DNA from 3 places in the Pseudoalteromonas sp. SG44-8 genome. Region 1 is predicted to be linked to each of the others. Evidence: predicted binding sites of a transcription regulator. Region 1 holds the regulator's gene; each other region holds the start of a gene.
What was found. The regulator FliA, encoded in region 1, starts transcription of late flagellar genes. The targets are predictions, from matches to a motif close to CTAAAGNTNNNNNNNNNNNNGCCGATA.
Positions count from the first base shown of each region.

Region 2: H5163_RS12295 (DUF4402 domain-containing protein) is a predicted target of FliA. The motif match lies at 1,582-1,608, and genes of this name have one in related genera.
Region 3: H5163_RS19750 (DUF5610 domain-containing protein) is a predicted target of FliA. The motif match lies at 1,516-1,542, and genes of this name have one in related genera.

Region 1 is NZ_JACJEQ010000007.1:105,863-109,409, reverse strand. It holds gene flhF (flagellar biosynthesis protein FlhF) at 1-847, shown strand, start outside; gene H5163_RS08200 (MinD/ParA family protein) at 840-1,700, shown strand; gene H5163_RS08195 (RNA polymerase sigma factor FliA) at 1,727-2,437, shown strand; gene cheY (chemotaxis response regulator CheY) at 2,478-2,861, shown strand; gene H5163_RS08185 (protein phosphatase CheZ) at 2,879-3,547, shown strand, end outside.
Region 2 is NZ_JACJEQ010000014.1:5,729-9,275, reverse strand. It holds gene galU (UTP--glucose-1-phosphate uridylyltransferase GalU) at 1-788, shown strand, start outside; gene H5163_RS12300 (SPOR domain-containing protein) at 911-1,543, shown strand; gene H5163_RS12295 (DUF4402 domain-containing protein) at 1,663-2,268, shown strand; gene H5163_RS12290 (DUF4402 domain-containing protein) at 2,279-2,749, shown strand; gene H5163_RS12285 (molecular chaperone) at 2,758-3,547, shown strand, end outside.
Region 3 is NZ_JACJEQ010000042.1:787-4,333, reverse strand. It holds gene H5163_RS19760 (DUF523 domain-containing protein) at 1-36, shown strand, start outside; gene trmA (tRNA (uridine(54)-C5)-methyltransferase TrmA) at 42-1,142, opposite strand; gene H5163_RS19750 (DUF5610 domain-containing protein) at 1,572-2,693, shown strand; gene murI (glutamate racemase) at 2,757-3,547, shown strand, end outside; gene H5163_RS19740 (RNA-binding protein) at 3,535-3,547, opposite strand, start outside.

The sequences.
Region 1 (3,547 bases):
AGCGCGTCGCGATCCTACTCGCGCATGCATGATCGATCGTTTAGTTGGAATGGGTATCGACAGTGAAGTTGCAGAGCAAATGGCCTGCTTTATTCCGGACGATGTGTCACGTCAGCAAGCCTGGCAAGCACTATTGCAAATGGTTGAAAACCAAATGCATACTACAAATAACGAAATCCTTCGCCAAGGCGGGGTATATGCACTTGTTGGTCCTACTGGGGTAGGTAAAACTACAACCGTGGCAAAACTTGCAGCCCTTGGCGCACAAAAATATGGTGCAGATAAAGTTGCGCTAATTACCACTGATACTTACCGTATTGGCGCTTATGAACAGTTAGCTACTTATGGCCGGATCATCGGTTGTGGTGTAAAACAAGTTAAAGATGCCAATGAATTAGCAGAAGTTTTATATCATTTACGAAATAAGCGTCTAGTATTAATAGATACCGCGGGAATGAGCCAACGTGATTTACGTTTAACTGAGCAGCTAAATACATTAATGCGTAATCAACGTGTCGATATTCGCAATTATTTAGTGCTCAGTGCGACCGCACAAATTAATGTTTTACAAGAAACCGTAAGACATTTTAAGAAGGTACAATTAAGTGGCTGTATTTTCACTAAATTAGACGAATCATTAAGTTTAGGTGAGATTATTAGTATAGCGATTCAAAATCGCCTTCCAATAGGGTATCTTACTAACGGTCAGCGCGTTCCAGAGGACATTCGGGTCGCCAATGCAGAGAAATTAGTAAAAAAAGCAGAACAATTGTATTTAAAAAGAACAAAAGCACAACATTCACGACGCCAAGCAGTAGCGTCAAGCACAGTAGGGATGTATGATTAACACAGTATTAGATCAAGCAAGTGGCCTGCGTAAAATGAGTCAAAACAATAATAACGGCGTTAAAGTTATCGCTGTAACAGGTGGTAAAGGTGGCGTAGGGAAAACTAACGTCTCACTTAACACTGCGATTGCGTTGGGTCAGCTCGGAAACCGAGTGTTAGTTCTGGATGCCGATTTGGGTTTAGCAAATTGTGATGTGATGTTAGGGCTTCGGGTTGAACGTAATCTATCTCATGTACTATCAGGTGAATGTGAGCTCGATGAAATTTTAGTTGAAGGGCCTGCAGGAATTAAAATAGTACCAGCGACGTCAGGCTCACAAAGTATGGTGGAACTTTCACCATCAGAACATGCTGGATTAATTCGTGCTTTTAGTGAGTTGAATACCGAATTTGATATATTAATTGTTGATACTGCTGCTGGTATCTCTGACATGGTATTAAGTTTTTCGCGCGCAGCGCAAGATGTCATGGTAGTAGTATGTGATGAACCGACCTCAATAACCGACGCTTATGCATTAATCAAAGTGTTGAGTCGTGAGCATGGTGTGTATAAGTTTAAAATAGTTGCTAATATGGTGCGCAGTATGCGTGAAGGCCACGAACTATTTGCTAAGCTCTCAAAAGTAACGGATCGCTTTTTGGATGTCTCAATGGAATTGGTTGCAACAGTCCCTTATGATGAAAACATGCGTAAAGCAACTCGTCGTCAAAAAGTAATTGTTGATTTATTTCCAAATTCTCCAGCGGCAATTGCATTTAAAACATTAGCGACAAAAGCAGTTAAATGGCCTATACCTAATCAACCATCTGGCCATTTAGAATTTTTCATAGAAAAATTAGTAAACGGCTAACTATGACGGCATCGGTGAATAAAGCGATGGGATATCAATCGACACAAAATTTAAATGTGATTGTTGAGCGACATGCTTCTTTAGTTAAAAAAGTGGCTTGTCATTTGATCGCTCGTTTACCCGCGAGTGTGCAACTCGATGATTTGATTCAATCGGGGATGATAGGGTTAATTGAAGCATCAAAAAACTTTGATGCGACTAAAGGTGCAAGCTTTGAAACCTTTGCAGGCATTCGTATTCGTGGTGCGATGCTGGATGAAATGCGCCGAGGTGATTGGGCTCCTCGCTCAGTGCACCGTAATAGCCGCAGAGTTGCTGAAGCGATTAGTGAGCTAGAAAGCAGCCTGAATCGAGAACCTAAAGATAGTGAAGTTGCTGAAAAACTTGATATTACGCTAGATGAGTACCATCATATTCTTAGTGATGTAAATTCAAGTAAGGTTTTAGGTATAGAAGACTTGGGAATTGATGAAGATGTTATCACACCAGTGGGACATGATTTAGCACTAGACAAGCCCTTTAATAACGTTAAAAATGAACGTTTTAATCAATCATTATTAACAGCTATACAATCTTTACCTGAACGAGATGGGTTAGTATTGTCGCTTTATTATAATGATGAAATGAATTTAAAAGAGATTGGACATATACTCGATGTAAGCGAATCGCGTGTGAGTCAGATACATGGTCAGGCGATGATTAAGCTCAAAGCAAAAATCAATGACTGGATTAACTAGTAGTAAGTAAATATAGGTTCAGACCTCACCGGAGGATGTTTTGGATAAAAACATGAAAATTCTTGTTGTTGATGATTTTTCGACGATGAGACGTATTATCAAAAATCTGTTAAGAGATTTGGGTTTTACAAATGTACAAGAAGCTGATGATGGCTCAACAGCTTTACCGATGTTGCAGAATCAAGAATTTGATTTTGTAGTAACAGATTGGAACATGCCTGGCATGCAAGGAATTGACCTCTTGCGCGCTATCAGGGCCGATGACAGCCTGAAACACATCCCTGTTTTAATGGTAACAGCAGAAGCTAAAAAAGAACAAATTGTTGCTGCTGCACAAGCTGGTGTTAACGGCTATATCGTTAAACCATTTACAGCCGCAACACTGAAAACCAAATTGGAAAAAGTGTTTGAGCGTTTAGGTTAAATAAATAGGAGAGGCTTATGTCAGCACCAGCTGCGCCTCAGATCAGTTTAGAACAAGCCCGGCAGCTTGTGGTTTACCTTGAAAATGGTGAACAAGATAAAGCTGATCAGTTAATTATTGATGCGGCGTCAAAAGAGCAATCAGAATTATTTGCCGAAGTAGGCAAACTTACGCGTCAGCTTCATGATGCGTTGAAAAATTTTGAGCTTGATACACGTTTAGCTGATTTGACCAAAGACGCACTCCCCGATGCTAAGCAGCGTCTAAACTATGTTATGGAAATGACAGAGAACGCTGCTAATAAAACCATGGATGCTGTAGAAGCAAGTTTACCAATTGCCCAACAGCTTGCAGATGATATTTCAGACATTAAACCCACTTGGGATCGTTTAATGAATCGTGAAATTGAGCTAGGTGAGTTTAAAACATTATGCCACAGCTTAGATAAGTTCATGAATAGCTCGCAAACTAAAACGGATGAGTTGCAAGGACTCATGACCAATGTCTTGATGGCACAAGATTTTCAAGATTTAACAGGTCAAGTGATCCGTCGAGTGATAGAGCTTGTTAGAGAAGTAGAAGACAGCTTGATCCACTTGTTGACAGCATTTGGTAGCCAAGATGATAGCGAAACAAAAACAATAGCACCAGTCATTGAAAAACCGCCTGCTGAAAATACACTTGCA
Region 2 (3,547 bases), on a different contig from region 1:
AACCCTTGATTCAATATGTAGTTAATGAAGCGGTTGCTGCGGGTATTAAAGAAATTGTATTAGTGACTCACTCTAGTAAAAACTCTATTGAAAACCATTTTGATACCAGCTTTGAGTTAGAAGCAACGCTAGAGAAGCGGGTTAAGCGTCAGTTACTTGCTGAAGTACAAGCTATTTGTCCAAAAGATGTGACAATTATTCACGTTCGCCAAGGTGAAGCAAAAGGGTTAGGGCACGCAATAAACTGCGCTGCGCCGATTATTGGTAACGAACCGTTTGTGGTTATTTTACCAGACGTAATTATTGATGACGTTGAAAGCGATCTTCAAAAAGATAATTTAGCTGAAATGATTACTCGCTTTAATGCAAACGGCGAAAGCCAAATAATGGTTGAGCCTGTGCCTATGCAGGATGTTGATAAGTTTGGTGTGGTCGATTTAGGCGACGTAAAGCTTGAACAAGGGCAAAGCGCAGCGATCCTTAATATGGTTGAAAAACCTCCTGTGCATAGCGCACCATCAAATTTGGCTGTGGTAGGTCGTTATGTGCTAAGTAAAAATATTTGGCCATTACTTGCAAAAACTCCCGCAGGCGCCGGCGACGAAATTCAGTTAACAGACGCAATTGCTATGTTGATGGAAAAAGAATCTGTTGCTGCTTATGCGATAAAAGGGCGTAGTCATGATTGTGGTAGTAAGTTGGGCTATTTAAAAGCTACTATTGAATTTGCACTGCGTCGTGATGAATTTAAAGATGAACTAAGTGATTTTATTAAAACCTTAGTTTAAGCTCATTTATTGAGCCTAACTTATAAAAGTGCCTTAGTGGCACTTTTTTATTGCTTAAAAATCCTGAAACTGGCACTGACTTTGCTTATAATATGGCATTATTTATTTTGTGATGCTAACAGATGATGTGTTTTAAAAAGCAAGCTTGGTATACCACAGTGTTGGTTACAGCAACTGTCTGGCTTAGTGGGTGCAGTAGTATTAATGCTAACCCGGTGGAACAGCAGCCTGCATTAATTTCTGATCAACAAGTCAAAGAGTATGTTCAGCAATGGCACTCGCAACAAGAGAGTATTACTCGTTTAGCTGCGATGGAGGAAGACTTGCAACTATTAATAATGGCACTTTCCTCTCAAACTGATATTGCAGAAAACCCAGCGGTGCTTCGCGAAGATAATGTTACGGAGGCTCATTATGCTGAAAAAATACAGACCCCTGATACTGCTAACTCCTCAAAAACTATCGAAAACCGCCCCCAGCCACTGTATAACAATTCACTGCCAGGCGCGCAACTTGGGCTGTATTTAAAACCGCAAAGAGTGAGAACGCAAATAACAAAGTTACAGCAGCAATATCCACAGGCATTTAGCCAATTAGATTTTGTAATGACTGAGCGTCAAAATAAAGGTGTTACCATGTATGGGTTACGAGTTGGGCCATTTCAAAATTATACTGAGGCCAATCTATTTTGTTCTTTAGCGCAAAGTTTAGGCCAAAAATGCCTGAGTGCTCCGTTTGTTGGTGAGCCACTTTAACTAAGCCAGTTATTTATCTGATTTTTATGTAATTAATCTTAAAGTAATTGTTCTAATTGCCGATAAATCTTATGATAGGGGCTCTTTATGGTAATGCCCCATTTTTATAAGGATTTAATATGAAACGATCTCTTCCAATACTTGCTGTGAGTATTCTAGCTATATCTTTTAGTGCGGTGTCTACTACTTCTACATTCCGTGCCGAAGTAACTGTGCAGAATGCAGTTAAATTAGACAAGGATGATGATTTAAGCTTTGGTACTATCCGTGCAGTTGCAGATTTATCTGGCACTCATGTTGCGAGTATAGTTGTTAATCCATTACCAGCTGCAAGTCCTGTCTCTACTAGTAGCTCTACAGGTACAGATGCTTCAATTTCGATCATTGATGATGGAGTTCCCGCTTCTTTTACTGTATCTGAAGCGGTTAAGAATGCACAATTAAAAATAATTAGCCCTACACAAACTACTTTAGAATATGAAGGAACTAAAGATGATGGGCGGCCAAACTTTACTATTGGGAACTGGACTTATGTAATTACTTCAGGCCCTAATGAAAACGAAACTTATACAGATGGAACACCTAATTTAATGGTTGATTCTACAGATGGAACAGTATCGTTCAATATAGGAGCGACACTTAGTACACCCGATTCAGCAGCGTTTTCTAAAGATTATGCTGATGGAGTCTATTCTGGTGATTTCCAAATCGAAGTCGCTTATTAAATCGCTTCTAGTGCGACTTTTACCTTATGCAGTGGCTGTAAGTATTTTAATTTACAGCCCTAACCATTTCGCAAATACCATAGAGCAACAGTCGCTTGATTTTGGCACGTTAGTCATACCAAGTAACAGTAATGTTAGTTCCGTGATAATCAAAGCGAACGGTGACATAAATACTATGGGTAAAATTTATGTACTAGAGAAAGGACGACCTGCTGAGCTATTACTAACCGATTTCCCTGCACATACAGAATTAACTATGCAATTAGTTAATTCTGTAACCTTACAGCACAACGCACAGGGTAGCAGCAGCGCCGATTTTGAAGTACGTCTTAATGGCTTTCCAAAATCTACCATCACTGATGATTTAGGTGAGGCGAAAGTGTTTATAGGCGGCACATTAATAACAAAACCTAGTAGTAAAAGCTATTCCGATGGCGACTACTCCTCAACTACTAACCTAGAAATTTCGATTGACTACTAAGGACTGAGATGTTCAATAAATTAACAGTGATGTGTGTGCTACTAACAGCATTTTTTAGCCAAATGGCCTTGGCAAACTTATTGATTTCACCTACCCGTGTTACTTTTGATGAACGCCAGCGTAGTGCTAAAGTCACGGTGATCAATAATTCTGATGAACAACGTACGTACCGAGTAGTCTGGAGTGAAAAACAAGCTTTACCAGGTGGGGGTTATAATAATTTAGCGCAAGTGACCGAAAACAGTTTATCGCCAATGACACGTTTATCCCCTAAGCAAGTGACCTTAGCAGCAGGTGAAAAACAAACTGTTAAAATTGCAATTCGAAAGCCAAAAGATTTGCAGCAAGGCGAATACCGCTCGCACTTATTATTTCAGGCTCTACCTAACGAAAATAAAGAGCAAAAATCAGGAATACAGATCAATATGATTATGAGCTTTAGTATTCCAGTTATTTATCGTGAACAGCCAGAGCAACCTGAGGTTACGATAACTCAGGCAAATATTATAAAAAATAGCAATCAAAGCAAGCCACAAATTCAAGTTCAACTGCAACGACATAACAACTTTAGTAGTTATGGAAAACTCAGCGCTTATATAAAAACAGCATCAGGCGAGAATGAGAAAGTAGCTGAAATTAGCAATTTAAGCCTGTATCCAGAAGTTGATACTACCATTGCAACACTGAGCCTATTTAAAGATAAACAGCTGCCAACACAGGGCAGTATTTTCCTCGATTATCAAGGTGCTGAAGAATATAAAGGGGTTGATTTTGCTTCATACACACTCGCTATTGGGA
Region 3 (3,547 bases), on a different contig from region 1:
CAGCAAATGCCAGCGCTAGTAAAAGCACTGGCATAGATACTTTACAATTTACGTTGTAAAAATACCCCTGATTCAATGTGGTGGGTATATGGAAATTGGTCAAAAATCGCAAACCGTTTAACTTCATGAGTGCGAGTTAGGTGCTCTAAATCACGCTCTAGCGTATCAGGGTTACATGAGATATAAATAATACTCTCGTAGTTAGCCACCAAATCACATGTTAGTGTATCCATGCCTGCGCGCGGCGGATCAACTAAAATGGTCTGACAATCATAGCTGCTTAAGTCAATCCCTTCTAAACGTGAGAAGGTTCGTTCGCCTTTCATAGCTTGAGTAAACTCTTCGCTCGACATACGAATGATATCTAAGTTAGTTACGTTATTTTTAGCAATATTATACTGCGCTGAGTGTACTGACGATTTAGAAATTTCGGTTGCTAATACACGATTAAACGAACCAGCTAAGGCAATTGAAAAGTTACCGTTACCACAATAGAGCTCTAGTAAATCATTTTTTAGTGGTTTACATAAGTCTTGTGCCCACTCCAGCATCTTAATGTTTACTTTAGCATTTGGCTGCGTAAAGCTGTTTTCAACTTGTTGGTAAATAAGTTGCTGGCCATTAACTGTTAAACGCTCAGTAACAAAATCATCACCGAGTACTTCTTTTTGTTTGCGAGCACGCCCAATAAAATCAATTTTAAAGCGCTCACTCAATGATTCTTTTAGTGACTTGATAGCTGCTAGCCATTCTTCGTCGAGTGGTTTGTGATAAAGCAGACTCACTAAAATCTCACCGCTTAAACTAGAAAGATAATCTATTTGGAACAATTTACGACGCAAGACTTCACAGCCTTTAAGATTATCGATCATTGCCTGCATTACTTCCCCAATTAGCGGCGCTGCAGGGTCAAACACATCGACTCTGATTTTGTCTTTGGTGGCTTGATCAAACATAATGTGGAATAACTCATCGCCATCGTGCCATACTCTAAATTCAGCGCGTTGACGGTAATGAATTGGCTCAGAGGCAAAGACTTCTAATTGTTCAACACCAAAGCGTTGGAATTGCGCAATGATACGTTGCTCTTTTTCATTTAACTGTGCGTCGTATCCTGTTGTATCGATCTTTATAACCGCCATTACCTACTACCTTATTTCATTATGCTGTTTATCGGCGCTATTGTAGGGGGCAGGGATTATTTGTCTAGGGTCTGTTTATCTTTCTAGGTTAATTTTGCAGCTGTGCGTTTGGTTTTTAGGCAAGGCAGAGCCTATGTAGTGTGGTTATTCCCCATAAATAGGCGATAACGTAGCATAAATGCCAAACGCGCGCTGCCCGAAGGGTTCTGCCTAGGGGCGATTAACTCTTTGTTGCTCAATTTTTACTTAGCCCACTAGGTTACAAATCTCGCGCCGCGATTAAATCGCCCCGAGGTTGAACAAATTTTAATCCTTAAAGGTCAACAGGCCCTAATTTTGAGTAATAGCAAATGCTGTTTTTTTGTACATTTTACTTTAGTTATTTATTTTTGGGCCGATACTTAAGTAAGCAAAAATAGGAGTCGGATCATGAAAATTGGCAACTTTGGCTTTGTTCCAAACAACAACGTCAATAAATACAGTAACAAAGCTGCATTACAGCAACCTACAATACAGTCGCCTCAAGATAGTTACCAGCAACGTGGTAAAGAATTAGCAGCAAAAGTGTTAGGTGACAAAATGGCTGAGGCTTTAGGCTTACCTGTCGCGGAAGAGAAAAAAGACAAGCCACTATTTGATTTTGAAGAAATCGTCAAAAACGTTTTGGACTTTGTAACTGGTGCCGTTAAGAAAGCGCAAGTCAATGGAGCCGATAATGAAAAACTCAAAGGTATGCTTAGTGATGCACGCAAAGGTGTGCAAACAGGTATTGATGATGCTTATGGTGAATTAAAAGATACCGGTATTCTAAACGACGAAATTGAGCAGGGCATAGAAAAATCCAAAGAAGGTATTTTTAATGGCCTGGATGAGTTTGAAGAGGATTTATTTAACCCTAAACCGGATTCTGTCAGTGTTACTCAAGCACAGTATTTAAGTTTAAGTAATAATGCTCAGTATAACTTCACCACTGCAGAAGGTGACGAGGTGAGTATTAGTTTTGCTGATGCATTTAAACAGCAATCAGCCAGTAGTTATCAGCGTAATGGTCAAAATGAAGGCTATGCCAGTGCATCATCACAATCGCGGGAGTTATCATTTAGCATGTCAGTAAATGGTGACTTAAACGAAGATGAACAAAAGGCTATTAATGCAATGATGGAAGACTTGCAAAATGTTAGTAAAACATTTTTTGGTGGTGATTTGGAACAAGCCTTTGAACAAGCACAAGAGCTCAACTTAGGCAACGAACAGCTAGTCGCGTTTTCAATGGACTTAAAGCAAACTAAAACGTTTGCAGCAATAAAAGGCTATCAAGAGAATAAACCAACACCAGAGAAAGCTGTGGCTGAAAAAATAGCTCCATTTAATGACGATCTAAAAAATGCCTTTAATAAAGCGGGTGATCTTGGTTTGCAAAATGAACTGTCAGGCATTTTACAATGGTTAAATCAAGACCAAGAGGAAATAGGCAAATTAGTCGACTATACAAAATCAATGTTTGAGCAAATGAATAAATTGCGCTCAGCAGCACTAGAGAGTGAAGCATAAGCTTTATTTTCAGTATACCGCGTGGCAAACTGCTCAGCTTAGTTATTATAAGGAGCGAGTTGTTTGTCACCTCATATCATGGTTTTTGATTCGGGCATTGGTGGTACCACAGTGCTGAAGCATATTCAGCAATACATACCTGATGGCCGTTATAGTTATTTTATGGATAACGCCTACCTACCTTATGGAAAGCTGAGTCAACAAACCATAATTCAGCGCCTCACCGGATTATTAATTTTTATAGAAACACAACAATTACACGTTGATGTGTTAGTTATTGCTTGTAATACCGCATCTACTTCAGCACTGAGCGCGCTTCGCGAATTAACCACGATACCGATCGTCGGTGTAGTACCTGCAATTAAACCCGCCGCTTTATTATCTAAGTCACAGCATATTGCCTTATTGGCCACACCAACAACAGTACAAAGTAGTTATACACAACAGTTGATAAGCCAGCATGGTCAAGCTGTCACAGTACATTTATATGCTAGTGTTGAACTTGTAACGTTGGCGGAACAAACATATCAAAGTAAAAAGATTATCCAAGACAAACTAGTTGCAGAGCTCGATAGTCTCGCTATTGATAATAGAGTGGATGTAGTCGTATTAGGTTGTACGCATTTCCCAATTTTAGCAAAAGGTTTGAATGAGTATTTTAACAGCACTGTATTATTACTTGATTCCGGCGTAGCAATAGCCAAACGGGTGTGTGCAATACTCAAAGAGCATAATATAGATTGCAGTGATGAGCTTGATGCTAATTGTACAGGCAAGAAAAAGCCGCTACGTTATTACGCAACGGCTTCTATTTATGTTGATAAGCAACCGGTGGAGCTAGTTACGCTGATTGA